DNA from 3 places in the Pseudomonas sp. GW821-FHT10C09 genome. Region 2 is predicted to be linked to each of the others. Evidence: predicted binding sites of a transcription regulator. Region 2 holds the regulator's gene; each other region holds the start of a gene.

Region 1 (9,648 bases), on a different contig from region 2:
CGCTCGCAAGGCTTCGTCGGCTTCGGTCAGCCGGGTGAAACGCAGGAACGGCAGCGCCGACTGGCTCTCATGCTCGGCTTCGCGCAGTTCATCGATATCCACCTGACCACGGGCGCCGATGATGATCGCCTCGTGCGGCTCGTCCATGGTCAGCACGTGCAGGATGTTGCCGAACGGGTCGAGTTGCGCGCGCACCGGGCGCGGCAGGTCGAGTTGCCAGCTGAGCACGTGCTGACGCTCGCTGTCATGGGGTGTCAGTCGCAGGTACTGGATGCTCGCCCGCACCTGATCTTCATAGTGATAGGTGGTTTCGTGGCTTATGGAAAGTCTCATGCAGCCTCCAGGTATGAACTGTGAATGGCGTTGCCCAACTGGCGCACCAGCGGGATGAATTCGGTCAGCCAGGCGTGCAGGCCTTCGTCGAGAATTTCGTTGATGCCGGTGTAGCGCAGGCGTGCGTCGATCTCGGCGGCCAGGCGTTGCGCGGGACGGCCGTTTGCTCCCGGCAGGCTGGCGAGGATCTGGTCGATTTCTTCGGTGCAGGCACGCAGCGAACGCGGTACATCGGCCCGCAGCAACAGCAACTCCGCCACATGCCGGGCACCGGGTGCGTCGCGATAGATCTCGGTGTACGCCTCGAACGACGACAGCGCTCGCAGCAAGGCGCTCCACTGGTAATAGGCGTGCGCCGTGCCGTCACTGACCGCTTCGGCTTGATCACCGGCCATTTCGTAGCGCGCATCGAGCAGGCGCAGCGTGTTGTCCGCCCTTTCGATAAACGTCCCCAGACGAATGAAGCGGAACGCATCGTTTCGCATGATGGTGCCGTAGGACGCGCCCCGGAACAGGTGGGAACGTTCCTTGATCCACTCACAAAAACGGCTCATGCCGTAGCGACTCAAGCCCTGTTCGGCGATCCCGCGAATTTCCAGCCAGGTGGCGTTGATGTTTTCCCACATGTCGGCGGTGATTCGCCCACGCACCGCATGGGCACTGGCTCGCGCCGAACCGAGGCAGCTGTAGATGCTCGCCGGGTTGGCCGCATCGAGGGCGAAGAAATGCAGCAGCCGTTCGGCATGCAACTCGCCGTGGCGCTCCAGGTAATCGTCCAGGGTGCCGGTGATCAGCAGCGGCATGGCGAGTTCGTGCAGCCCGTCGCCGCGACCATCCTGCGGCATCAGCGACAGCGAATAACTGATGTCGAGCATCCGTGCGAGGTTTTCCGCCCGCTCCAGGTAACGCGACATCCAATACAAATCCGAGGCAGTTCTACTTAACATGGCAGGCTTCCTTCAATCCTCGACCACCCAGGTGTCCTTGGTTCCGCCACCCTGGGAGGAATTCACCACCAGAGAGCCTTCACGCAGGGCGACACGGGTCAAACCGCCGGGCACAACCCGGGTTTCGCGACCAGACAATACAAACGGACGCAGGTCGATGTGGCGTGGCGCAATGCCGTTTTCGACAAAGGTCGGACAGGTCGACAGGGACAACGTCGGTTGCGCGATATACGCGTGCGGCTTGGCTTTGATCCGTGCACGGAACGACTCGATTTCCGCCGCCGTCGCCGCCGGCCCCACCAGCATTCCGTAACCGCCGGAGCCCTGGGTTTCCTTGACCACCAGATCCGGAAGATTGGCCAATACGTGGGACAGTTCGGAGGGATTGCGGCACTGGAACGTCGGCACGTTCTTCAGGATCGGTTCTTCGTCGAGGTAGAAACGGATCATGTCGGTGACAAACGGGTACACCGACTTGTCGTCCGCCACACCGGTGCCGATGGCATTCGCCAACACGACGTTGCCGGAACGGTACGACGACAACAGCCCCGGAACGCCCAGCATCGAGTCCGGATTGAATGCCAGAGGATCGAGGAACGCGTCGTCCAGGCGACGGTAGATCACGTCGACGGCTTTCGGCCCGTCCGTGGTGCGCATGAACACCTTGTCATCGCGCACGAACAGATCCGCCCCCTCCACCAGTTCAACGCCCATCTCCCGAGCCAGAAAGGCATGCTCGAAAAACGCGCTGTTGAAACGACCCGGCGTCAGCACCACCACGCTCGGGTTATCGATCGGGCTGGAGCTTTTCAGGGTATCCAGAAGCAGATTCGGATAGTGATCGATTGGCGCAATGCGTTGCGCCGCGAACAGTTCGGGGAACAGGCGCATCATCATCTTGCGGTCTTCGAGCATGTAGCTCACACCGCTCGGTGTACGCAGGTTGTCTTCGAGCACGTAGTACGTGCCGTCACCGTCGCGCACCAGATCGACGCCAGAGATGTGCGAATAGATGTCCCGGTGCAGATCCAGCCCTTGCATCGCCAACTGGTATTGCTCGTTGGCCAGCACTTGCTCGGCCGGGATGATGCCGGCCTTGATGATGCGCTGCTCGTGATAGAGGTCGGCAAGGAACATGTTCAGTGCCTTGACCCGCTGAATGCAGCCGCGCTCGACGACCCGCCATTCGCTGGCAGGAATACTTCGCGGAATGGTGTCGAAGGGAATCAGGCGCTCTGTCCCCTGCTCGTCCCCGTAGAGCGTGAAGGTTATCCCGGCGCGATGAAATAACAGATCGGCCTCGCGTCGCCGTTGTGCCAAAAGCTCGTCAGGCGTTTCGGCCAGCCAACGGGCAAACTCCCGATAATGCGGACGGACCTGGCCGCCGGCATCGTACATTTCATCAAAATAGGTGCGGATCATGCCGTACTCCTTGTCACCCGGACACCTAGGCTTCGCAAGGCCCGTGCCAGCGGCAGAAACGCTTTGATATCAATCGGTTGGATAATCGCTCCGTTTACATCGCACCATTCCTGTGCAGCAAACGCCCCAACCTGACAGCCCCCGCTTCATTGCAAGGCGACGTTGTCGCCTATCACCAGCATAGTCAGAGTTGATTTCACTGCCCGGCCGCCGGTGCGGATAATCCGCGCATTCGCTGGAAAAACAGCCCGAACTTCCCTTTAGCCGCCTGCTCAGGCGGTTTTTTTTGCCCCGGATTCTTGTTTCAGGGTTTTGCCGGACGTGTTTTACGTCCCCCGCAAACTAAAACGGCCAACCCGAAGGCCAGCCGTTAGTGCGTGTCACTGTTCATAGGATTATGCGAGTAGCCCTCGTACCTCCTGCTTGACGCCCCATCCTTCGATGATGCCGCCCAGAGGCTCGACCACCGCCTCGAAGCCTTGCTCGAAATCGCCGATGTCATCGTAGGTGGCGTACATGACTTTGCTCAGTTCGAGCGCCCATGCACCGTCGTCGCGCACACTGATTTGCGCATTCAGGGATTCACCACGGTAATGACCTGCTGCTCTGCGGGCCCGCTCCTCGTCGGGAAAAATGGCGTAGAACTCGATGGGGTGGAATCTTGAAAAGTCGAAACCGCCTTCTTTCATGCGGCGCAGCACCGAGCTGCTGATGTCTTCTTGATAGGCTGTGCTCATGAAACGTCCCCCTCATAGTGATGGATAGACTTTCCGTATTCCCGGGCACACGCAGCCGAGTGGTGCGCGCGATGCGGCAACCTCGTTGCCGGTGGGAAGCAAGCATGTAGCTGACAAGACCAGACCTTAGCGATCCATTCGCTGATCTCGATTGCAGAGTAGCCTCAAGAGAGAGCCGCTGCCAAGGCCTGGATGAGAATCAGACAGGAGAGGTTCAGATTGGCGTGATGCCGAGGATTTGTATGCTGTTCTGCGTCTTGAGACTTTTGACGCTCGCATCGGGGGTTCGCCCTTCCAGATCGTTCAGATCCAGTTCGGCGGCGACAGGCAGGAGTCGGGCCTTGATGAGTTTGGCGGCGTGCTCGTTGTCCGGGCACTCGTCGCACTCAAAGACTTCATCGATTGTTTCACCGTGATCATCCACGAAAGTGATTTTCCACTTTTGCATCAGTGCCTCCTCGATAAAGCCCATGGATGGGCTTACATGCATCTGGACTTTTGCGCTGACTGATCGTTCAAACGAATAACGCGTACTGACAGGAAAAACATGACCCCATGTGGGAGCGGGCTTGCTCGCTCCCACATGGGGGTATGGGTACATCCTTTAGTCGTTGCTTGGCTTGTTCACCGCTTGCAGCACGTATTGCGGCAAGGCGAAGGCGCCGATGTGAATTTCTGGATTGTAGTAGCGGGTGATGATGCCGCTGCCGGCGAAACGCTGTTGCAGGGTTTCACGGGACAATTTGCGATAAGCGGTATTGGTCGCGCCCCAGGCAAACGTCATCGAGCCGCCGATGTAGGTCGGCACGGCCGCCTGATAGAAGTGCCAGTCCGGGAACAGGCTGCGCAGACGCCCGGCGGTGGTTTTGACTTCTTCGATCTGCATGAACGGGGTGCCGTTCTGCGTTACCAGGATGCCGCCTTCGTTCAGGCAGCGACGGCAGGCCTGGTAGAAGTTTTCCGAGAACAGCACTTCGCCCGGACCGATCGGGTCGGTGGAGTCGGAAATGATCACGTCGAACTTTTCAGTGGTGGTGGCGACGAAACGCATGCCGTCGTCGATCACCAGGTTCAGGCGAGGGTCCTCGAATGCACCTTTGGAGTGGTTCGGCAGGAACTCCTTGCACATGTCGACCACGGTGCCGTCGATCTCGACCATGGTGATGTGTTCGATGCTGCGGTGCTTGGCCACTTCACGCAGCATGCCGCCGTCGCCGCCACCGATGATCAGCACGCGCTTGGCGCTGCCGTGCGCCAGGATCGGCACGTGGGTGAGCATTTCGTGGTAGATGAATTCGTCGGCTTCGGTGGTCTGGATCACGCCGTCCAGCGCCATCACCCGGCCCATGCGCGGGTTTTCGAAAATCACCAGGTGCTGGTGTTCGGTGCGCACTTCGTGCAGCAGTTTTTCCATGCGAAAACGCTGGCCGTAACCTTCGTAGAGGGTTTCCAGGTATTCGCTGGTAGGGGTATTGCTCATGGGAAGTGCTCCGATGAATGCGGGTGGCAACGGACGGTTACCCGCCCATGATGGCCAATCGAGCAGCTCGATTAACCAGGAAAGGCGCGCATTCTACGTCGCGGAAGATGACAGGTCGAACCTCACTTGATGAGTCGACACATTCACCTGTGGGAGCGAGCCTGCTCGCGAAAGCGGAACTACATCCAACATCCATGCGACAGGCAAACCGCTTTCGCGAGCAGGCTCGCTCCCACAGGCGGAAATGGGGTCGGCTTTGAGAGTGTGCTCAGGCCCGGACGTTGCCCCGTGGCCCGGCGATGGCCCAGATGATCAGGCCCAACACCGGCAGGAACGCGATCAACAGCACCCAGAGGATTTTCATCCCGGTGGTGGCGCCACTTTTAAACACGTTGATGATGGCCCAGATATCCAGCACGAAAATGATCAAGGCGACCAGGCTGTTGAACGTAGAACCCATGGTGACGCTCCCTAAGAGTGATATGCACCCTTAGGATAGCCGGGCCTCGCGAGGGTTCCGCTTTTTAAACGTGAATCGCAACCTTCAGCGCTTCCAGCGACGGCGCAGCAGTGATGCCGACTTCGGCGCACAGCTCCAGCACGCGCGGCACATCGTTGCCGTAGACCAGCACCACTTGCAGCTCGTCATCGAGCAACTGGCTGAAGTTCATCAACGTGTAACCACCGTTTTCCTTGTTCATGCTGCCCATTTGCACCTGAATGCGGTTAAGTGCTGTCAGGGCTTCGGTCTTGGCCAGTTGCTTGGGTTTGATGTTGAAATCAACGCCAGGGCCGAACGAGGCGACGATCTGGGCGAACAGGTCCATGTAGGTGTCGGCCTGGAACAGCACCGTCTCCGGCAAACTGCCAACCACCACCCATTCACCCAACGGGATCGGGAACGTGTCGTCGTAGTTGATATCCGGGTTGGCCGCCAGGAAAGCCTGAGGATCGGCGTAAGCCTGAGCTGCTTCGTCAGCAACCTTGAGGATTTCGTCATCGCTCATGCACCCGGAGCTGATTTTGCTGATGAGTTCGACGAGTGCGGCTTTCATGAGGTGGATCCTGTAGCGAATGAATTTTGAGGGCGCGAAGGATAGCGCATTGATTGCGTTTGGCCCATTCGCGAGCAGGCTCGCTCCCACTTTGGGAATGCATCCTCCTGTGGGAGCGAGCCTGCTCGCGAAGACATACTGTCAGCCAATCAGTTTCTCAAGCTGGGCGATGGTGTCGGTGGCGCCGAGGGTTTTCGCGGCATCGAGGGCCGACACGCCGTTGGCGTCCTTGGCTTTCGGATCGGCACCTTTGCTGATCAGGTAGTCGACGATTTCGACGCGGTTGAACATCGCCGCCATCATCAGCGCGGTACGGCCATCAAACGACGAGCCCTCCACTTGCGCCCCGCCCTCGACCAAGGCCTTGACCACCGCCAGGTCGCCCTTGAATGCGGCACCGGCAATCGGGCTTTGGCCGTTGTCGTTGCGGATTTCCGGATCGGCCTTGTGTTCGAGCAGGACTTTCACAGTGTCCACGTGGCCGTGGTAGGCGGCCAGCATCAGCAAGGTGTCGCCCTTGTGGTTACGCAGGTTGGGCGGCAGGCCTTTGGTCAGCAACGCAGCCATCATGGCCGCATCGCCCTCGCGCGCCTTGTTGAATACCTGTTCGGCAAATTCAGCGGCTTCTTCGGGGGTCATCTGGCGGCTTTGGTCTGACATCGGGGGCTCCCTGTTCGGTTATTCGCAAAGCCGACAGTTTCCCGAGCAGCCCCTGCGCTGTCACTTGTTTTTTCTCAAGGGCGGCCATAGGCACATTCAATAGCGGTATTTGCCGCCATGAATATCCGCCAGCACCTGCTCGGTAACCTGCACGTAAGTCTGGGTGCCGGGCAGCCAGGCGTAGATCGGGTCATCGCCGGTTTTGCCGGGGTCGAAGGCTTCGTCCTTGAGCCGGGTCTTCTGGTATTTGAAGGTCCCGGTGGTCTCCATTTTTACTTTCACCCGCAGGAACAGCGGCACCGCATAGGCCGGCATTTGCTGGCGAGCGAAATCCAGCAGTTCGCTGAAGTCCAGGGTGGCCAGGGACTCGGCCGGGGTAATCGCCGCCATGCCGGCACGCCCGTTGGTGTTGTGGACTTCCACGCCATACGCCACGGCTTCCGCGATGTGTGGGTGTTGCAGAAGAATATTTTCGACTTCCGTGGTCGAGACATTCTCGCCCTTCCAGCGGTAGGTGTCGCCCAAACGGTCGACGAATTGCGCATGGCCGAAACCGATGTTGCGCAGCAGGTCGCCGGTATTGAAGTACCGATCGCCCTTCTTGAACACGTCATGCAGCACGACTTTTTCGGTCTTTTGCGGATCGGTGTAGCCGTCCAGCGGCGCCTTGTCGTCGATTCTCGCCAGTAACAAACCCTGTGCGCCCTTGGCCACTTTGTTCATGAAACCCTTGGCGTTGCGAATCGGCTGGCCACTGTCGTGGTCGTAGGCCACCAATTCCCAGGCCATCAGCGAGAACCCGATGGTGTGGTCAAAATTGAGAATGTTGGTGAAGCCGATGTTGCCGTCGCTGGCCGCATACAGTTCACAGATATGCTCGACACCGAAGCGGGACTTGAAGGCGTCCCACGCGCCGGGTCGCAAACCGTTGCCGATCATCTTCGTCACGCCGTGCTGGTTGTCCTCGGCGCTGGTGGGTTGATCCACCAGATAGCGGCACAACTCGCCGACGTAACCGAGGGTGGTCGCGTGGTATTTGCGCACGTCATTCCAGAACTGGCTGGCGCTGAACTTGCGGCGGATGGCAAAGCCCGAAGCACCGTTGATGGCCGAGCCCCAACACACGCAGAGCCCGGTGGCGTGGTACAGCGGCAAGGTGCAATAGACGATGTCGTGCGGCTGCATGTCCAGGGCGATCAGGCCGAAACTGGCGGAGCTGCGCATCCAGCGCCCGTGCTTGAAGACGCCGGCCTTGGGCAATCCGGTGGTGCCCGAGGTGTAGATATAGAAACAAGGATCGTCGAAGAAAACCTGCTGGCTGCTGGCTGGATTGTCGTCGACCGCGTCGACACTGGCCGTCATCAGGTTGACGAAGCCCTCGGGCGCAATACCGGGATGGTTGTAGGTGTCTTGATCGGCGACGAACCAGGTTCGCGCCGGCGCGATCGACACCCGTTCGCGGACCTGGGAAAACGCCGGGACCAACTCACCGCCAACAATGATCGCCACCGGCGCCACCAGGTTCAGGCTGTGCGCGAGGGTATCGCGGGTCTGCGAGGTGTTGAGCAACGCGCTGATGGCGCCGACCTTGGCCACTGCCAGAATCGTCACCAGCAGTTCCGGGCGGTTCTCGATGAAAACCGCGACCACGTCACCTTTGCCGATGCCTTGGCTAATCAGATGATGGGCAATGCGATTCGCCCACTGGTTGACCTGCATGTAGGTCAGCGTCACGTCGCCCTGCAATAACGCGGGGCCATCGGGATTACGCAACGTCGCCTGTTCGAAACACCAGCCCAGGCCACACGGTTGGGTCGGATCCTTGACATTGGCGACTTTCAGGCCCTTCACCACACGGGGAATGGCTCTGGCGATCGTCGGCAGTTTGCGGAGCATCATGCCCCAGGTAATCGTGTCGTTCGGCCTGCGTTTCATCTGTGCTCCCGCTGATTTTTTTATTGTCGGGCGGCGTTCCATGAGCTCGAAAATACGTCAGCGGTTCTTGGGCTGTACACGCGGATTTTGCAATGTTTTGTATCCGCAGCCCCTACAAACGAACGGTGAACCTCGACGTGCGGATTGGTTCCGTCGAGGCAGCAACAATCTTTCAAAATGCAGGATGCACGATGGCCATTCATGCAGAATGCACGAAAGCGAAAACGCCGTAAAAAATTAACTTATTGATTTGTAATGATTTTATTAGTTTCAAATACTGGCACAATCGCTGCAACTACCTCTCCATGCTTGCCAATCACGTGCAAACGGAGCTGATAGACATGAGCCTGATCCAAGAAAAATTTACCTCCCTGTTCTCCAACTTCGAAGTCACCACCCAGGCGCGTCCTGATGGCGGGATTCTGCTGACCCTGCGTAGCACTGAAGGCCGAGTGTTTAAACGTTCGCTCTCCTACCAACAATTGCACGCTGGTGACCAACTGACCTGGGCCATCAGTGCGATTCGCCGTGACCTTGCCGAACAAGCGAGTGAACTGCCGCAGATCTCCATGCTGCAAAGCCAGCAGCGGTTTGCCTTGCCGACTTATCACACCGCGTAAATCAATCTGACGGCAACACAAAACACTGTGGGAGCGAGCCTGCTCGCGAAGAGGGCATATCAGTCGAGATTGATATTGACTGATACGCCGCTTTCGCGAGCAGGTTCGCTCCCACAGGTTATGTGTGTGTTTCTTAAAAGGTGGTGGGGTTGATTCGCGCGAAGCTGTCGACGGTCAGATGGCTTGCCAGCTCCCCGCCCTCTCGCGCCAACCCGCAGGTCGCCATGCCGGCCGTGCGCGCAGCGTCCAGTTCTTCAACGATGTCGGATAGAAACAGAATCTGCGCAGGCTCAAGCCCAATGGCCTGAGTGATGCGTTGGTAAGACTGCGCTTCCCGCTTGGGCCCCGACGTGGTGTCGAAATAGCCGCTGAACAGTGGCGACAAATCCCCCGCATCCGAACAGCCGAAGATCAGTTTTTGCGCCTGGATCGAGCCCGAGGAATACACAAACAGTTGAT
Region 2 (9,648 bases):
GGTCGGCGCCTTGAACATGCACGACTTGTTGCGTGCAGGAGTAATGTAATGAGTGAGGACCTGCTGCAACGCGGCAAACAGATCAAACTCGCGGTGTTCGACGTCGACGGCGTGCTGACCGACGGACGCCTGTACTTCCTTGAAGACGGTAGTGAGTTCAAGACGTTCAACACCCTCGACGGTCAAGGCATCAAGATGTTGATGGCGGCGGGCGTACAGACGGCTATCATCAGTGGCCGCAAGACCCCGGTGGTCGAACGACGAGCGAAAAACCTCGGTATCCCGCACCTTTATCAAGGCCGCGAGGACAAACTGGTGGTACTGGACGAACTTCTGGCCCAACTCAACCTAAGCTATGAACAAGTGGCCTACCTCGGTGACGACCTGCCGGACCTGCCGGTGATTCGCCGCGTCGGCCTGGGCATGGCGGTAGCCAACGCTGCCAGCTTCGTGCGTGAAAACGCCCATGGCATTACCGTCGCCCGTGGCGGCGAGGGTGCCGCTCGCGAATTCTGCGAATTGATCCTGCGCGCCCAGGGCCGCCTCGATGCGGCTAACGCCGCGTACCTGTGAGCCCATTATGCTGAGCAAAAAGTTTCGTAACATCCTGTTGTTCAGTTGCATCGCGGCGCTGTTCGCTGCGGTCGGCTACTGGAACATCAGCCCGGAACGCTTCCTCGACAAGACAGTTGCCCCTGTCGATGAAAGCGCGATCGACTATTACGCACTCAACGCCCACAGCGTGCAGTACCTGCCGGATGGCAAATTGCAGTACGAAATGACGTCCGACAAGGTCGAACACCTGAAAGCGTCCGAGGTCACGCTGCTGACCAATCCCGACTTGAACATGTTTCGCGGCACCCAGTTTCCCTGGCACGTCCAGAGCGAACACGGGGAAGTCAATCCGGACGGTACTCAGGTCGAGCTGATCGATTCGGTACGTATCACCCGTTTCGACGAAAAAAACCGCAAGACCCTGATTACCACCACCCGTATGACTGTGTTCCCGCAGCAGCAATATGCGCAGACCGACCAACCCGTTAGAATCGACGGCGCTGGCGGTGTATCGACAGGCAACGGAATGAAAGCGTACTTGAAAGAAAGCAGGATACACCTGCTATCTAACGTAAGAGGACAGTATGAGGCTCGTTAAAACCCTCCCTATTTTGCTCAGTCTGGGCGCAGCACTGGGAAGCGTGAGCGCCTGGGCTCTGCCGAACGATCAAGAGCAGCCAATCCGCATTCAGGCCGACGATGCCCAACTGGACGACAAGAATGGCGTTGCCACCTACAAAGGTGACGTGATCATTACCCAGGGTTCGATGATCGTTAAGGGCAACACCGTGACCATCACGCGTACGCCGGCAGGCGACATCGACGTGGTGACTTCGGTGGGCAACCTCGCCTACTTCGAGCAACTGCAGACCGCTGGCGACACCAAGCCTGTGCAGGGCTGGGGCGTGACCATCCAGTACCACGCCGCGCAAAACCGCGTCGTGCTGATCGACAAGGCAAAAGTTGTCGACAAGGATAACAACACCACCCAGGGCGAGAAAATCGTCTACGACACGGTCAAGAAGCTTGCGAGCGCTGGCCGTGCGACAGGTAACAAGGTCACCGAGGCGCGTCCACGCATCGACATGGTGATCCAGCCGAAGAAGAAAACCGACGAGCAGAAGGCCCAGTAATGGCAACTCTGAAAGCTCAGCATCTGGCCAAGAGCTACAAGAGCCGCCAGGTCGTGCGTGACGTCAGCCTGTCGATCGACAGCGGTCAAATCGTCGGCCTGCTGGGTCCCAACGGCGCCGGCAAGACCACCTGCTTCTACATGATCGTCGGCCTGGTGCAGGCTGATCAGGGCCGCGTACTGATCGACGATCTGGACGTCAGCCACCAGCCCATGCACGGTCGTGCAAAGGCTGGTATCGGCTATCTGCCGCAAGAAGCATCGATCTTCCGCAAACTCTCGGTGGCCGACAACATCATGGCGATCCTCGAGACCCGCAAGGAACTCGACAAGGCCGGGCGTCGCAAAGAGCTGGAAAGCCTGCTGCAGGAATTCCACATCAGCCACATCCGCGACAACCTCGGCATGAGCCTGTCCGGTGGCGAACGCCGCCGCGTGGAGATCGCTCGTGCACTGGCCACCAATCCGAAATTCATCCTGCTCGACGAACCTTTCGCCGGCGTGGACCCGATCTCGGTTGGCGACATCAAGCAGATCATCTACCACCTCAAGGCCAAGGGCATTGGCGTGCTGATCACTGACCACAACGTCCGAGAAACCCTGGATATCTGCGAAACCGCCTACATCGTCAACGATGGCCAGCTGATCGCCGAAGGCGACTCCGCCACTATCCTGGCCAACGACCTGGTTAAAGAAGTTTATCTGGGCCATGAGTTCCGCCTGTAAGCGTTGAGGTGTCTGGCTAGTCGACTGAGCGCTTACGGCGATAAAAATCAACAGGTTTTTATTGTTACAGCGCTCTAGGCAAACACTTCAGTTTCAGGCATATAATTTGCTTATGTTTGGCGCTCCGGCGCCCTGTAGTGGATGGCGCATGTGCGCCGGCGAATAAGGTGTTAAGCCCCTGCCATGAAACCATCGCTAGTCTTGAGAATGGGCCAGCAGCTGACGATGACACCGCAGCTGCAACAGGCCATCCGCCTGCTCCAATTGTCGACCCTGGACCTGCAACAGGAAATCCAGGAGGCCCTGGAGTCCAATCCGATGCTCGAACGCCAGGAAGAAGGCGACGACTTCGACAACGCCGACCCCTTGGCCGACAAAGCCGAACAGCAACCCAATGCCGATGTTTCGGAACCCTCCTACCAGGAAACCGCCCCGACGGTGGACAACCTCGAGGAAGGTGACTGGAACGAGCGCATTCCTAACGAACTGCCCGTCGACACAGCCTGGGAAGACGTCTACCAGACCAGCGCCAGCAGCCTGCCGAGCAACGATGACGACGAATGGGACTTCACCACTCGCACATCGGCCGGCGAGAGCCTGCAAAGCCACCTGCTCTGGCAACTGAACCTGGCACCGATGTCCGACACCGATCGCCTGATCGCCGTGACCCTGATCGACTGCATCAACAATCAGGGCTACCTGGATGAAACCCTCGAGGAGATCCTCGAAGCGTTCGATCCGGAACTGGACATCGAACTGGACGAAATCGAAGCCGTCCTGCACCGCATCCAGCAATTCGAACCGGCCGGCATCGGCGCGCGTAACCTGGGCGAATGCCTGCTGCTGCAATTGCGCCAATTGCCCGTCAAGACACCTTGGCTGACCGAAGCCAAGCGCCTGGTCAGCGACTACATCGATTTGCTCGGCAGTCGTGACTACAGCCAGTTGATGCGCCGCATGAAGCTCAAGGAAGATGAACTGCGCCAGGTTATCGAACTGGTCCAGAGCCTCAACCCGCGCCCCGGCTCGCAGATCGAATCCAGCGAAGCCGAGTATGTCGTCCCCGACGTAATCGTGCGCAAGGATAACGAACGCTGGCTGGTGGAACTGAACCAGGAATCGGTGCCAAGGCTGCGGGTCAACGCCCAATACGCCGGGTTTGTTCGTCGCGCCGACACCAGCGCTGATAACACCTTCATGCGCAATCAGTTGCAAGAGGCCCGCTGGTTCATCAAGAGCCTGCAAAGTCGCAATGAAACCCTGATGAAAGTTGCCACCCAGATCGTCGAGCATCAGCGCGGCTTCCTGGAATACGGCGACGAAGCCATGAAGCCGTTGGTCCTGCATGACATCGCCGAAGCGGTAGGCATGCACGAATCGACGATTTCACGGGTGACCACGCAAAAATTCATGCATACCCCTCGAGGTATTTATGAGCTGAAGTACTTTTTCTCCAGTCACGTCAGCACCTCCGAAGGCGGCGAATGCTCGTCCACGGCGATCCGCGCGATCATCAAAAAACTGGTTGCCGCGGAAAATCAGAAAAAGCCGTTGAGTGACAGCAAGATCGCTGGTTTACTGGAGGCACAAGGCATTCAGGTGGCTCGCCGCACCGTCGCCAAGTACCGCGAATCCTTGGGGATCGCGCCTTCGAGCGAACGCAAGCGGTTGATGTAGAGCCACGCCACAGCGTTCCAGTGGTAGATCATCTGATCTACCGCTTTATGCACTGGCAACGAAGGAGAAGCTGTATGCAAGTCAACATCAGTGGACACCAACTGGAAGTGACCGAACCCCTGCGCACCTACATCGGCGAAAAACTCGAACGATTAGAGCGGCATTTCGACAAGATCACCAACGTGCAGGTCACGATGACGGTCGAGAAGCTGAAGCAGAAAATCGAAGCCACCCTGCATATTCCCGGCAATGAAGTGGTCGCCAACGCGGAACATACCGATATGTACGCGGCGATCGACGCACTGACCGACAAGCTGGATAAACAACTCAAAAAGCATAAGGAAAAGACCCAGAGCCTCCTCCAGGGTGCAACCGGTCGTTAACACTCCCAACCCATGATCCGACTTGAAAACATCCTGACCCCCGGCCGTTCCCTCGTGAACGTGCCGGGCGGCAGTAAAAAGAAAGCCCTCGAACAAATTGCCAACCTGATCGCCCGGGAAGTGCCGGATCTGGAGATGCAAGATGTCTTCGAGGCTTTGATTGCCCGTGAAAAACTCGGCTCGACCGGTTTTGGCAACGGCATCGCCATCCCCCACTGCCGCCTGAAGGGTTGCGAGTCGCCCATCAGCGCCTTGATGCACCTCGACGCCCCTATCGATTTCGACGCCATCGACGGCGCTCCGGTTGACCTGCTGTTCGTATTGCTGGTCCCGCAAGCCGCTACCGATGTGCACCTTGAACTGCTCCGCCAGATCGCCAGCATGCTCGATCGCAAAGAAGTCCGTGATCGTCTGCGCAGCGCCCCGAGCAACGAAGCCTTGTATCAGGTTGTCCTGGACGAGCAAAACGGTCCGTAACCATGCGCTTGATCATCGTCAGTGGCCGTTCCGGCTCAGGTAAAAGTACCGTACTCGATGTTCTCGAGGACAACGGCTACTACTGCATCGACAACCTGCCCGCCGGCTTGCTGCCGGAACTGGCCGAACGCGCACTGATTCATACCGAACTGGCACAGCCGCTGGTCGCCGTGTCCATCGATGCGCGCAACCTGCCGAGCCACCTGTCACGCTTTCCCGAACTGCTCGAAGAAGTCCGTAGCCGGCATATCAAGTGCGATGTGCTGTACCTGGACGCCGACGAAGAAACCCTGCTCAAGCGCTTTTCCGAAACCCGTCGACGTCACCCGCTGAGCACTGCCAACCGTTCATTGGCCGAAGCTATCGAGGACGAAAGCAATCTGCTGGGTCCGATCGTCGATCTGGCCGACCTCAAGATCAATACCACGAACCTGAACCTGTACCAGCTGCGCGACACCATCAAGCTGCGCCTGCTGAACCAGCCGGAAGCCGGTACTGCATTTCTGGTCGAGTCGTTCGGATTCAAGCGTGGCATGCCCGTGGACGCGGACCTGGTGTTCGACGTGCGCTGCCTGCCCAACCCTTACTGGAAGCCGGAGCTGCGTGCGCAGTCCGGGCTCGATCAGCCGGTGGCCGAGTACCTCGCCGCTCAACCGGACGTCGAAGAAATGTTCCAGGACATATCGTCGTATCTGCTCAAGTGGCTGCCGCGCTTTGCCGCCAGCAACCGCGCTTATGTCACCATTGCCATTGGCTGCACCGGCGGGCATCACCGCTCCGTCTACCTGACCGAACGTCTGGGCCAGGTTCTGCAACAATCCCTGAAGAATGTCCAGGTCCGCCACCGCGACCTCAGCTAAAGGATTCACACCGCGATGCCTGCTCTGGAAATCGAAATCATCAACAAGCTGGGCCTGCATGCCCGTGCTTCTGCAAAATTTGTCGGCGTCGCCGGTGAATTCAAGAATTGCACGATCAGAGTAGGACGCACGCCGGAATCCACGGTCGATGGCAAAAGCATCATGGCCATGATGATGCTCGCTGCGGGCAAGGGCACCAAAATCCACCTGAGCACTGAAGGTGAACAGGCTGACGAAGCGATGCAGGCATTGGTGGACTTGATCAACAGATATTTCGACGAAGGTGAATAAACGCTCGCCTAGGCGAGCGCCGTATCCATCACCATCATCAAACAAAACCCGATCAGCAAACCAAGACTCGCCAGTTTGTCGTGACCGTTACGTCGCGACTCGGGGATGACTTCATGGGTGACCACCAGCAACATCGCCCCCGCCGCCAGTGCCAATCCCAAAGGTAACAACAGCTCCGCAAGACTCACCAACCACGCACACAACAGCGCAAATACCGGCTCGACCAAACCTGACGCCGCACCGATCAGGAACGCCTTGACCCGCGACATCCCCGCCCCGGCCAACACCAACGCAATCACCAGCCCTTCCGGGACATCCTGCAACGCGATGCCCATGGCCAGACTGTCCGCTTCCGGCATTCCACCGCCCGCCGAAACACCGACCGCCATGCCTTCAGGAATGTTGTGGGCGATGATGGCAAAGACAAACAACCAGATCCGCGGTGGAATCACTGGCCGCTCCAGCGTCCCGACCAGCATTTCCGGCGATGCGCCAGACACCTTGCGATCCACCAGAAACAATCCGAATGCCCCCAGCATGATGCCGAAGCTGATCAGGCCGCTGGAAGCCCAAGGCGTCAGCCCCAGGCCTTCAGCGGCGGAAATACCCGGGACAATCAACGAAAACGCCGTTGCAGCGAGCATCACCCCGGCTCCAAAACCGAGCAACGTATCGCTGACCACCTGAGGCATCCGACGTATCACCAACACGGGTACCGCACCCAACGCGGTGCCCAAGGCACAAATCGCCCCGCCTTGCAGTGCACGCGACAGTCTTGGTTCGAGGTCCAGCCACGCCAGCCCATGGCTGACCAGCAATGTCATGCCCGCCAGCAGTAACAGCGATCCGAATGCATAACGAAACATCCGTCCACTTCCGATCGCCAGTGTTTCAGTGCCCATAGTCAGCCTTGGAATGTTTTTATAGAGGACTTAAACCAGCGCAGCCTGATAGCGCGCGGCGACTTCAGGCCAATTGATCACGTTGTAGAACGCGTTGATGTATTCAGGACGGCGGTTCTGGTAACGCAGGTAATAGGCGTGTTCCCACACATCCAGACCCAGAATCGGCGTGTTGCCGCTCATCAACGGGCTGTCCTGATTGCCGCTGCTTTCAACGACCAGGGTCTTTTGCGGCGTCACACTCAGCCACGCCCAACCGCTGCCAAAACGGGTCAGCGCAGCTTTGGTGAAGGCTTCCTTGAAACTGGCCAGGCCACCCAGTTGCCAATCAATCGCGTCGGCCAGCGCACCGTCAGGGTTGCCGCCGCCATTGGGCGCCATCACTTCCCAGAACAGCGAATGGTTGGCATGCCCGCCGCCCTGATTGATCACCGCTGCACGAAGGTTTTCCGGCAGTTGCTGAACGGCGGACACCAGTTTCTCCACTGGCCAATCGGCAAATTCAGTGCCTTCGACCGCCGCGTTGAGGTTGTTGATATAGGTCTGGTGATGCTTGGTGTAATGGATTTCCATGGTTTGCGCATCAATGTGCGGTTCCAGGGCATCGTAGGCGTAAGGCAAGGCAGGCAAGGTAAAAGCCATTTCAATGAACTCCATGATGTTGAGGCGCAGGCGAGGCTGCATCGATGTGCAGCAGCCGATGGGTGCGCGGGTATTCACCGTGCTCGCTGATGAAATTCAACAGCTCGACATAGGTCTTGCTGCTTTGGCGTAGCGCAGCATCGCGCAGGGCCGGTGCCAGACGCGGGTTTTGCAGGGTCTGCAACAGCCGTTGATGGATCGCGCACAAATATTCGGCGCTCTCCTCCGGCTGGTTCAGACGCAAATGCAGGTCCGCCAGGTTGTGGTGGGAAATCACGCAGGCCGCCACCGCTTCGTCGGCATCCGCCCAGCGCTCGAACAACACCTGGGCCAGAGCCAGTGCCTGTAAGTAAGCTTCGCGGGCATCGACGTATTCGCCCAGCATGAAACAGCGATTTGCCCGTTCGATCGTGCGTTTCCAATGTTCCATGGTGAGCCTCCAAAGCGGATGCGGTGATTAGATGGACCAGAGAGACGCTGCCCGGCCCGCTCGCTAATGCGATTGATTATTAGATGATAATGAGAACCAAAACAACCCCGGCGACATGCAACGGAATTATTGTGGGAGCGAGCCTGCTCGCGAAATGCGGAGTGCCAGTTGACATGGTGGGTGGATGTTTCACTGCTATCGCGAGCAAGCTCACGCCTACAGGGGCCGGTGCAAGACGCATAAAAAAGGCGCGCCATCCGATGGGATGGCGCGCCTTTTTTGAAGCGGTGAGGTTTAGCTACCCGCCACCGTCATCCGCTCGATCAGCACCGAGCCGGTGCGAATGTTGCTGCGCAGTTCCAGGTCATTACCGACCGCAACAATCTGCTTGAACATGTCGCGCATGTTGCCGGCGATGGTCACTTCCTGCACGGCGAACTGGATTTCGCCATTCTCGACCCAGTAACCCGCCGCCCCACGGGAGTAATCGCCGGTGACCATATTCAGGCCCTGGCCCATCAACTCCGTGACCAGCAGGCCACGGCCCATGCGCCGCAGCAACGCCGCCTGGTCTTCATCACCATGGGTGACGAACAGGTTGTGCACGCCGCCAGCGTTGGCCGTGCTTGGCATACCGAGTTTGCGCCCGGAGTAGGTGCCGAGAATGTAGGAGACCAACTCGCCCTTTTCGACGAACGGTTTGGCGTAGGTCGCCAGGCCATCACCATCGAACGCCGAACTGCCCATGGCGCGCATCAGGTGCGGACGCTCGTCGATGGTCAACCATTCCGGGAACAGCTTCTGACCCAGCGTGCCTTCGAGGAACGACGATTTGCGGTACAGACTGCCGCCGGAAATCGCCGACAGGAAGCTGCCGAACAAACCACCCGCCAACTCGGCGGAAAACAGCACCGGCACCTCGCAGGTCGGCACCGGTCGCGCGCCCAAACGGCTCGCCGCCCGTTGCGCGGCACGCTGGCCGATGCTCTCCGCAGAGGCCAGCAAATTGCCCTGACGGTTCACGTCGTACCAGTAATCACGCTGCATCTGGCCATCGGCCTCGGCGATCATCACGCAGCTCAGGCTGTGGCGGGTCGACGCATAGCCACCGATAAACCCGTGGCTGTTGCCGTACACCCGGCAGCCCTGATGGGTGCTGAGGGTAGTGCCATCAGCATTCTTGATCCGGCTGTCCGTGGCAAACGCCGCGGCTTCGCAGGCCAGCGCTTGTTCGATGGCTTGCTCCGGGGTGATGTCCCATTGGTGGAACAGGTCAAAGTCCTGCAGATCGCGAGCCATCAGCGCGGCATCAGCCAGGCCCGAGGCTTCGTCTTCGGAGGTGTGCTTGGCGATGGCCAGCGCCGCCGCGACGGTTTCGCGAATGGCCTCAGGGCCGCTCGCCGAAGTACTGGCCGAGCCTTTGCGCTGGCCGACGTACAAGGTGATGCCAAAGCCCTGATCGCGGTTGAATTCGACGGTTTCGACCTCACGCTGACGCACCGACGTGGACAGGCCCTGCTCCAGGGACACGGCGACTTCGCAGGCGCTGGCGCCCTGACGCTTGGCTTCAGCG
Region 3 (9,648 bases), on a different contig from region 2:
ATGGTTACGTCCTTATGACAAAACGATCATTCCCTCGATGTGACGCATTGGTTAGAACTCAACACAGGTTGACGCCGCAACGACGTCAACACCTTGGCTCGCGACGCCGGCAGCGGGCCCCAACGGCAGAAGTTTTTTTCTGCCAGACCTCGATTGAGGTCTACGCGATAAATACAGTCAACAAGTGAGGGCAACACCCTATGAGAAGACTTAAGCGTGATCCGTTGGAAAGAGCATTTTTGCGCGGATATCAATATGGCGTTGGTGGCAAATCCCGTGAGCTTTGCCCATTTACTCTACCGTCAGTACGCCAAGCCTGGATTAACGGCTGGCGCGAGGGACGCGGCGACAACTGGGACGGTATGACCGGCACTGCGGGAATCCACAGACTCAACGAACTTCACGCCGTCGGCTAATTTACAGGGCCTAACACTCCGACACGACAATCTGATGACTGAATGAATTAACCACGCACGTCCCATCCGGACGGCGGGCTCCGGCCCAGGGGCTCCTTCGAGGAGCCCTTTTTTATGCCTGCCCTTCGCCGAAACCCAATCCCTTGTAGGAGCCCGGCTTGCCGGCGATAGCGATCTCAAGGACGCCATCGCCGGCAAGCCGGGCTCCTACAGGGGTTTAGCGTAATGCGGCGATGGCGTCGACGGACTCACGAATCAGCGCCGGGCCTTTGTAGATAAAGCCGGAGTAGATCTGCACCAGGCTCGCACCCGCAGCGATTTTCTCCGCGGCGTGTTTGCCTTCGGTGATTCCGCCCACGGCGATGATTGGCAAGCGACCGGCCAACTCCGAGGCCAGCACCTTCACGGTGTTGGTGCTCTTGTCACGAACCGGTGCGCCGGACAGACCGCCCGCCTCGTCACCGTGTTCCATGCCTTCGACGCCGACGCGGCTCAGGGTGGTGTTGGTGGCGATCACCGCGTCCATCCCGGTTTCGATCAGCGCTTGGGCGACCTGCGCGGTTTCTTCGTCGGTCATGTCCGGCGCGATCTTGATCGCCAGCGGGACGTGTTTACCGTGACGCAACGCCAACTCGGCGCGGCGCGTGGCCAGGTCAGCGAGCAACTGCTTGAGCGAATCGCCGAACTGCAGGCTGCGCAGGCCCGGGGTGTTCGGCGAGCTGACGTTGACCGTCACGTAGCTGGCGTGGGCGTAGACCTTGTCCAGGCAGATCAGGTAATCGTCGACCGCACGCTCGACCGGGGTGTCGAAGTTCTTGCCGATGTTGATGCCCAGCACGCCCTTGTACTTGGCGGCGGCTACACGAGCCAGCAGGTGATCGACGCCAAGGTTGTTGAACCCCATGCGGTTGATGATCGCCTCGGCTTCCGGCAGGCGGAAAATCCGTGGTTTCGGGTTACCCGGTTGCGGACGCGGGGTAATGGTGCCGATTTCGACAAAACCAAAACCCAACTGGGCAAAACCGTCGATGGCCGCGCCGTTCTTGTCCAGACCGGCCGCCAGACCCACCGGGTTCGGGAAGTCCAGGCCCATGACCGACACCGGCATTTTCGCCGGGGCCTTGCACAGCAAGCCGTTGAGGCCCAAACGTCCGCCCGCGCCAATCAGGTCCAGGGACAGATCGTGGGAGGTTTCCGGGGAAAGTTTGAACAACAGCTGACGGGCCAGGGTGTACATGGGCGGGTTTGACTCTGGGCTACGAAAAGTGGCGGCAATTATAGCCGCGCATCGGCGCCGCAGGCGAGGCGCGCGACAAAATCAGCGAGCGATGGCATATGCCTTGCACCACCACCGGTATCAGCACTCATGCCAACGGCGGAATGGGTCGAAAGACAACGGCGTCGTCACTGGCCCTTGCCCTGGCAAGGCGCCCGGTACGGCGTTTTTTTATGCAAGGTGCTTAACGATGATTGAAGTTCCAGCGAACCCTCTGGCGTGGATCAATGGCAGCGATGCCCCGGAAAAGACCGACATCAACCTCGGCTTCATGGCCCTGAGCGATTGCGCCTCGGTGGTGGTCGCCGCCACACAGGGGTTCGCCCAGCCCTATGGCTTGACCCTGAACCTCAAGCGCCAGTCGTCCTGGGCCAACCTGCGGGACAAACTGGTCAGCGGCGAACTCGACGCCGCCCACAGCCTGTACGGCCTGATTTATGCCGTCCATCTGGGCATCGGCGGCGTGGCTTCTACCGACATGGCCGTGCTGATGGGCCTGAACCAGAATGGCCAGAGCATCAATCTCTCCCACGGTTTGCAGGCGCTCGGCGTGACCAGTCCTGAAGCACTCGACCGCCACGTGCACCAAACTCGCCCGAAACTCACCTTCGCCCAGACCTTTCCCACCGGCACCCACGCCATGTGGCTGTATTACTGGCTGGCGAGCCAGGGCATTCATCCGTTGCAGGATGTTGACAGCGTCGTGGTACCGCCCCCGCAAATGGTCGCGCACCTGCAAGCCGGGCGTATCGATGGCTTTTGCGTGGGTGAGCCGTGGTCCGCCAGCGCAGTGCAACAGAATCTCGGCTTTACCCTGGCGACGACCCAGACCATCTGGCCCGATCACCCGGAAAAAGTCCTCGGCTGCACCCGTGCGTTTGTCGAGCGGTACCCCAACACCGCGCGGGCCTTGGTAATGGCGATCCTGGAAGCCAGCCGGTTTATCGAGCAAAGCACGGAAAACCGCCGCAGCACCGCACAACTGTTGAGCGCGCCCGACTACCTCGACGCCCCCCTCGACTGCATCGAACCGCGCCTGCTGGGCGATTACGCCGACGGTTTGGGACATCGCTGGCAGGACCCGCATGCGTTGCGTTTCCATGCGGGTGGTGAGGTCAACGTGCCGTACCTGTCCGACGGCATGTGGTTCATGACCCAGTTCCGGCGCTGGGGTTTGTTGCGCGACGATCCGGATTACCTCGGCGTGGCCCGTCAGGTCCAGCAACTGGATCTGTACCGCGAGGCCGCCAGTGTCGTCGGTGTCGATATCCGGGGGCAGGACATGCGTAGCAGCCAGTTGATCGACGGCAAAATCTGGAACGGTTCCGACCCGTCCGGCTATGCCCGCAGCTTCAAGTTGCACGCCCTGAGCGACAGCTCTCACCGATTCGCCCAGCGCTGACAGGAGATTGCGAACATGTTGCGTATCCTGCTGATCAACGACACCGCGAAGAAAGTCGGTCGACTGAAAGCCGCCCTGACCGAAGCCGGGTTCGAGGTGATCGACGAATCGGGCCTGACCATCGACCTGCCCGAACGCGTCGAAACGGTGCGCCCGGACGTGATCCTGATCGATACCGAGTCACCGAGCCGCGATGTGCTGGAGCAAGTGGTGCTGGTGACCCGCGACCAGCCTCGCCCCATCGTGATGTTTACCGATGAACACGACCCCGGCGTGATGCGTCAGGCGATCAAGTCCGGGGTCAGTGCCTATATCGTCGAAGGCATTCACGCACAGCGCCTGCAGCCGATTCTCGACGTGGCCATGGCGCGGTTTGAAAGTGACCAGGCCCTGCGCGCCCAGCTGCATGCCCGCGACCAGCAACTGGCCGAGCGCAAGCGCATCGAGCTGGCCAAGGGGCTGTTGATGAAGATGAAAAGTTGCAACGAGGAAGAGGCCTACACCCTGATGCGCCGGCAGGCCATGAGCCGGCAGCAGAAATTGATCCAGGTGGCCGAGCAGATCATTGCCATGAGTGAGTTGCTTGGCTGAGGTTTTGTGGTGCCTTTGAAGGCTCCTTCGCGAGCAGGCTCGCTCCCACATTAGACCGCGATCCACTGTGGGAGCGAGCCTGCTCGCGAAGGGCCGCGACTCGGTCCCGAACTGTTGGCACAAATCTGGCTAAGTAATCACCACAGGTAACCAACGGCGGTTGCCCCACCTACGACAAAGACGTCGCTCACCTCATTTGCCCTTGGCGAATCCGGTAGCGGCGTTTTTTCGTTTTGGCCCCACAGCCCGGGGCCGGTGGTGCGGCCCACAGGCGCCCCACCTGCTAGCTCATGACTCCTTCTCGAGACTCTTCACAGCTGAGGTGCGCGATGAATTCAAGCTTCTGGAAATCCGGCCATACGCCAACACTGTTTGCGGCCTTCCTCTATTTCGACCTGAGTTTCATGGTCTGGTACCTGCTCGGGCCGTTGGCCGTGCAGATCGCCGCCGACCTGCACCTGACCACCCAACAACGCGGGCTGGTGGTGGCCACGCCGATCCTGGCCGGGGCCGTGCTGCGCTTTATCATGGGCATGCTGGCGGATCGTCTGTCGCCAAAAACCGCCGGGCTGATCGGCCAGGTGATCGTCATCTGCGCGCTGTTCGGCGCCTGGAAACTGGGGATTCACAGCTACGAGCAAGCGCTGGTGCTGGGCCTCTTCCTCGGCATGGCCGGTGCGTCCTTCGCCGTCGCCCTGCCGCTGGCCTCGCAGTGGTATCCGCCACAGCATCAAGGCAAAGCCATGGGCATTGCCGGTGCCGGTAACTCGGGCACCGTGCTTGCCGCACTGATTGCTCCAGTATTGGCCGCCGCGTTCGGCTGGAGCAACGTGTTCGGCTTCGCCCTCATTCCGCTGATCCTGACAATTATCGTTTTCGCCTGGCTGGCGAAAAATGCGCCGGAGCGGCCAAAAGCCAAGTCGATGGCCGACTACTTCAAGGCCCTCGGTGATCGTGACAGCTGGTGGTTCATGTTTTTCTACAGCGTGACCTTCGGCGGTTTCATCGGCCTGGCCAGCGCCCTGCCCGGCTACTTCAACGACCAGTACGGACTGAGTCCGGTGACGGCCGGTTACTACACGGCGGCCTGTGTGTTCGGTGGCAGCCTGATGCGCCCATTGGGCGGTGCGCTGGCAGACCGTTTCGGCGGGATACGCACGTTGCTGGCGATGTACACAGTCGCGGCGATCTGCATTGCGGCGGTGGGTTTCAATCTGCCGAGTTCCTACGCGGCGCTGGCGCTTTTCGTCTGCACCATGCTCGGTTTGGGCGCAGGCAACGGCGCGGTGTTCCAGTTGGTGCCGCAGCGGTTTCGTCGCGAGATCGGCGTGATGACTGGTTTGATCGGCATGGCCGGCGGTATCGGTGGTTTTGCACTGGCGGCCGGCATGGGCGCGATCAAGCAGAGCACCGGCAGCTATCAACTGGCCCTGTGGTTGTTCGCCAGCCTCGGCGTCCTCGCGTGGTTCGGTCTGCACGGGGTCAAACGTCGCTGGAGAACCACCTGGGGTTCGGCCGCTGTGACGGCGGCGCGGGTCTGAGGCCTCAATGAGCCTGCAACTGAGCTTTGCCGAAGCCAGCGCCATTGGCCCGCGGGAGGAAAACCAGGACGCCCTGCGCCTCGTGACGCCCGCCCCGGCGCTGGCGGCCAGCAAAGGCTACTTGTTCGCCATTGCCGACGGCGTCAGCCAATGCGCCGACGGCGGTCTCGCCGCCCGTTCGACCTTGCAGGCGCTGGCGCTGGACTATTACGCCACCCCGGAAACCTGGGGCGTCGCGCAAGCATTGGACCGCCTGCTGCTGGCGCAAAATCGCTGGTTGCAGGCCAATGGTGGCGGGCAACCGCTGCTGACCACGGTCAGTGCATTGGTCATGCGCGGCAGGCGTTTTACCCTGGCCCATGTCGGCGACTGCCGGGTGTATCGCTGGCATGCGGATCAGTTGCAGCGCGTCAGCGAGGATCATGTCTGGGACCAGCCGGGCATGCAGCATGTGCTGAAACGGGCACTGGGACTGGATCAGCATCTGGTGCTGGATTTTCTCGATGGCGAATTGCGCCTGAACGAGAGTTTCGTGCTGCTCAGCGACGGCATCTGGGCCGTGCTCGGTGACACTGCGATTGCCGCGATTCTGCGGGATCAGCCCGATCTGGACAGTGCGGCAAACACTCTGGTGCAGGCCGCCCATCTGGCCGGCAGCCAGGACAATGCCAGCGCCCTGCTGGTGCGGGTCGATGCCTTGGGTGAAACGAGCATCGGCGATGCGCTGATTCATTTACAGCAATGGCCATTGCCACCGGCGTTGAAACCCGGTCAATCCTTCGAAGGCTGGCACGTTGAAGGGATACTCGGCCAGAGCCAGCAATCGCTGCTCTATCGGGTTCGCGACGGGCAACAGCAACCCTGGCTGTTGAAAACCTTGCCCGCTGCGCTGCACGACGATCACTTGGCCGGGCAAGCATTGCTGTCGGAGGAATGGTTTCTCAAGCGCGTGGCCGGACGGCATTTCCCTGAAGTCCATGCCGCCAGTCAGCGTCAGCATTTGTACTACGTGATGCGTGAATATTTCGGAACGACGCTGGCAAACCTGCACGCCAGTGTCGGACCTTTGCCGTTGGCACAATGGCAAGACCTGGCCGAGCGCTTGCTTCGCGCGGTTGGCTTATTACATCGACGGCAGATTCTGCATCGCGACATCAAGCCGGAAAACCTGCTGCTGGGTGACGACGGCGAATTACGCCTGCTGGATTTCGGCCTAGCGTATTGTCCCGGCCTGTCCGAGGATCAAGCCTCCGCCCTGCCTGGAACGCCCAGTTACCTCGCACCGGAAGCCTTTCGCGGGGACATCCCGACGCCGCAACAGGATTTGTATGCGGTGGGCGTGACGTTGTATTTCCTGCTGACCGGGCATTACCCCTACGGAGAAATCGAAGCGTTCCAGCGACCACGGTTTGGTGTACCGGTCAGCGCCAGTCGCTATCGACCGGATTTGCCGGAATGGATAACGCAATGTCTGGAACGTGCCGTTGTGGCGGATCCGGGTCAGCGGTTTGAAACGGCGGAAGAATGGTTGCTGGTGCTGGAACAGGGCGAGCGGCGCAGCTTGAGCGTGCGACCCAGACCGTTGATGGAGCGGGAGCCGTTGAAGGTTTGGCGGACATTGGCAGTGGTGTCGTTGCTGCTGAATCTGGTGATGCTATTTCTGTTGCTCCACTCATCTTGACTCGCCACAGGTTTCATATGCTCCAGGACCGGGCAACCCGCCTCTAATCGGTGCACAAACATTCGCTCCGCTCCTGTCACGCCTGCCTGAAACCCAACAAATCCGCAGTTCTGAATACTTGGCACAACCACTGCATTACCCTTTCCACCACACATAAAGCCCAGCCTTCAACGATGAAGGCTGCGCTTCCCGAGAGAACGGGACCAGGACAAAGGCGTCCTCGCTAGGCAACTAGCGGGACGCCTTTTTTTGTTTGCGCAAAATTTGTCGAGCCAGACCTGAAGCCCTGATGAGGCGGGTCACCGCTCCCCGGAGAACCTGATGAAAAAATTAAAACTGGTGATGATCGGCAACGGCATGGCCGGGGTTCGCACCCTGGAAGAACTGCTCAAGCTGAGCAACGAGCTGTACGACATCACGGTCTTCGGTGCCGAACCCCATACCAACTACAACCGCATCCTGTTGTCGCCCGTTCTGGCCGGTGAGCAAACGTTCGAAGAGATCGTGCTCAACGACCTCGACTGGTACCTGGACAACCACATCAAGCTGCTGCTCAACCGCAAAGTGGTGCAGATCGACCGGGTCAAACGCCGGGTCATTGCCGAAGACGGCACCGAGGCCGAATACGATCGCCTGCTGATCGCCACCGGCTCGACCCCGTTCATTCTGCCGATTCCGGGCAACACCTTGCAGGGCGTGATCGGCTACCGCGACATCGCCGACACCCAGGCCATGATCAACACCGCCAAGACCCATAAGCACGCCGTGGTCATCGGCGGTGGTTTGCTCGGCCTGGAAGCCGCGAACGGCTTGATGCTGCGCGGCATGCACGTGACCGTGGTGCATATCGGCGAATGGCTGCTGGAACGGCAACTCGACAAGACCAGCGGCCAGTTGCTGCAGACCGCCCTTGAAGCGCGCGGCCTGCACTTTCGCCTGTGCGAACAAACCCAGGCCCTGCACGATGCCGGCAATGGTCGCGTCGGCTCGGTGGAATTCAAGAATGGCGACATCATTCCCGCCGACTTGGTGGTGATGGCCGCCGGTATTCGCCCCAACACCGAACTCGCGGAAAAATCCGGTATTCCCTGCAATCGCGGGATTCTGGTCAACGACACGATGCAAACCTACGATCCACGGGTCTACGCCATCGGCGAATGCGCCAGCCATCGCGGCATCGCCTACGGCCTGGTCGCGCCGCTGTTCGAACAAGCCAAGGTCTGCGCCAATCATCTCGCCCAATTGGGCTTCGCCCGTTATCAAGGCTCGGTGACGTCGACCAAACTGAAAGTCACCGGGATTGACCTGTTCTCTGCCGGCGACTTCATGGGCGGCGAAGGCACGGAAACCATCACCCTCTCCGACCCGATCGGCGGGGTCTACAAAAAACTGGTGATCAAGGATGACGTGCTGGTCGGCGCCTGTCTGTACGGCGATACGGCAGATGGCGGTTGGTATTTCCGGCAGATTCGTGAGAATCACGCCATTGGCGAGATCCGCGATCACCTCATGTTTGGTGAAAACGCCTTGGGCGACGTAGGACATCAGGGCCAGGACAAAGCCATGAGCATGGCCGACACCGCTGAAGTCTGCGGCTGCAACGGCGTGTGCAAAGGCACCATCGTCAAGGCGATTCAGGAACACGGGCTGTTCAGTGTCGACGAGGTGAAAAAACACACCAAGGCTGCCAGCTCTTGCGGTTCGTGCGCCGGCCTCGTCGAGCAGATCCTGATCAACACCGTGGGCGGCGCGGCAGACGTGAAGCCCAAAAGCGAAAAAGCCATCTGCGGTTGCAGCGACCTCAACCACGGGCAAATCCGCCAGGCCATTCGCGAACAACACCTGCTCACCATCGCCGGCACCCAGAGCTACCTGAACTGGCGCACCCCGAACGGCTGCGCCACCTGCCGCCCGGCGCTCAACTACTACCTGATTTCCACCTGGCCGGGCGAAGCCAAGGATGACCCGCAATCGCGCCTGATCAACGAACGCGCCCACGCCAACATCCAGAAAGACGGTACCTACTCCGTGGTCCCGCGGATGTGGGGTGGCGTGACCAACCCTTCGGAATTGCGCCGGATTGCCGACGTCGCCGACAAGTACAACGTGCCGATGGTCAAGGTCACCGGCGGTCAGCGCATCGACTTGTTGGGGATCAAGAAGCAGGACCTGCCCGGTGTCTGGAAAGACCTCGACATGCCGTCCGGCCATGCCTACGGCAAATCCATCCGCACCGTGAAGACCTGCGTCGGCAGTGAGTTCTGCCGTTTCGGCACGCAGAACTCCACGCAGTTGGGCATCGAGCTGGAGCATGACCTGTTCAACATGTGGTCGCCGCACAAAGTCAAACTGGCCGTCTCCGGTTGCCCGCGCAACTGTTCGGAAGCAGGCATCAAGGACGTAGGCATTATCGGTGTCGATTCCGGCTGGGAGATGTACATCGGTGGCAACGGCGGGATCAAAACCGAAGTCGCCGAGTTCTTCGTCAAATTGAAAACCGCTGAAGAGGTGCGCGAATACAACGGCGCGTTCTTGCAGCTTTATCGCGAAGAAGCCTTCTACCTCGAACGCACCGTGCATTACCTGCAACGGGTCGGCATGGACCACATCAAGAAAGCCGTGCTGGAAGACCCGGAACGGCGCAAGGCGCTCAACGACCGGCTGCAATTCTCGCTGTCGTTCGAACAGGACCCGTGGAAAGAACGCCTGACCCAGCCATTGCTGAAGAAAGAATTCGACGT

Evidence for each region. The regulator sigma-54, encoded in region 2, starts transcription at its own class of promoters, with help from an activator protein. The targets are predictions, from matches to a motif close to ANTGGCATNNANNTTGCTNT.
Region 1: AC07N8_RS03290 (circularly permuted type 2 ATP-grasp protein) is a predicted target of sigma-54. The motif match lies at 2,734-2,753, and genes of this name have one in related genera.
Region 3: AC07N8_RS03580 (CmpA/NrtA family ABC transporter substrate-binding protein) is a predicted target of sigma-54. The motif match lies at 1,744-1,763, and genes of this name have one in related genera.

Annotation. Positions count from the first base shown of each region.
Region 1 is NZ_JBWKNG010000003.1:49,398-59,045, reverse strand. It holds gene AC07N8_RS03300 (transglutaminase family protein) at 1-333, opposite strand, end outside; gene AC07N8_RS03295 (alpha-E domain-containing protein) at 330-1,280, opposite strand; gene AC07N8_RS03290 (circularly permuted type 2 ATP-grasp protein) at 1,293-2,702, opposite strand; gene AC07N8_RS03285 (ribonuclease E inhibitor RraB) at 3,098-3,439, opposite strand; gene AC07N8_RS03280 (hypothetical protein) at 3,654-3,887, opposite strand; gene speE (polyamine aminopropyltransferase) at 4,044-4,919, opposite strand; gene AC07N8_RS03270 (PLDc N-terminal domain-containing protein) at 5,188-5,379, opposite strand; gene AC07N8_RS03265 (hypothetical protein) at 5,444-5,974, opposite strand; gene AC07N8_RS03260 (ankyrin repeat domain-containing protein) at 6,116-6,634, opposite strand; gene AC07N8_RS03255 (long-chain-acyl-CoA synthetase) at 6,731-8,569, opposite strand; gene AC07N8_RS03250 (DUF3509 domain-containing protein) at 8,911-9,189, shown strand; gene mtnC (acireductone synthase) at 9,323-9,648, opposite strand, start outside.
Region 2 is NZ_JBWKNG010000010.1:55,219-64,866, forward strand. It holds gene AC07N8_RS12145 (KpsF/GutQ family sugar-phosphate isomerase) at 1-49, shown strand, start outside; gene AC07N8_RS12150 (KdsC family phosphatase) at 49-573, shown strand; gene lptC (LPS export ABC transporter periplasmic protein LptC) at 581-1,153, shown strand; gene lptA (lipopolysaccharide transport periplasmic protein LptA) at 1,140-1,688, shown strand; gene lptB (LPS export ABC transporter ATP-binding protein) at 1,688-2,413, shown strand; gene AC07N8_RS12170 (RNA polymerase factor sigma-54) at 2,597-4,090, shown strand; gene hpf (ribosome hibernation-promoting factor, HPF/YfiA family) at 4,165-4,473, shown strand; gene ptsN (PTS IIA-like nitrogen regulatory protein PtsN) at 4,486-4,950, shown strand; gene rapZ (RNase adapter RapZ) at 4,953-5,810, shown strand; gene AC07N8_RS12190 (HPr family phosphocarrier protein) at 5,826-6,101, shown strand; gene AC07N8_RS12195 (ZIP family metal transporter) at 6,110-7,003, opposite strand; gene AC07N8_RS12200 (superoxide dismutase) at 7,034-7,645, opposite strand; gene AC07N8_RS12205 (DUF2753 family protein) at 7,647-8,075, opposite strand; gene pmbA (metalloprotease PmbA) at 8,370-9,648, opposite strand, start outside.
Region 3 is NZ_JBWKNG010000003.1:115,419-125,066, reverse strand. It holds gene rmf (ribosome modulation factor) at 201-416, shown strand; gene AC07N8_RS03585 (quinone-dependent dihydroorotate dehydrogenase) at 634-1,653, opposite strand; gene AC07N8_RS03580 (CmpA/NrtA family ABC transporter substrate-binding protein) at 1,883-3,094, shown strand; gene AC07N8_RS03575 (ANTAR domain-containing response regulator) at 3,110-3,685, shown strand; gene AC07N8_RS03570 (nitrate/nitrite transporter) at 4,015-5,226, shown strand; gene AC07N8_RS03565 (bifunctional protein-serine/threonine kinase/phosphatase) at 5,234-6,907, shown strand; gene nirB (nitrite reductase large subunit NirB) at 7,229-9,648, shown strand, end outside.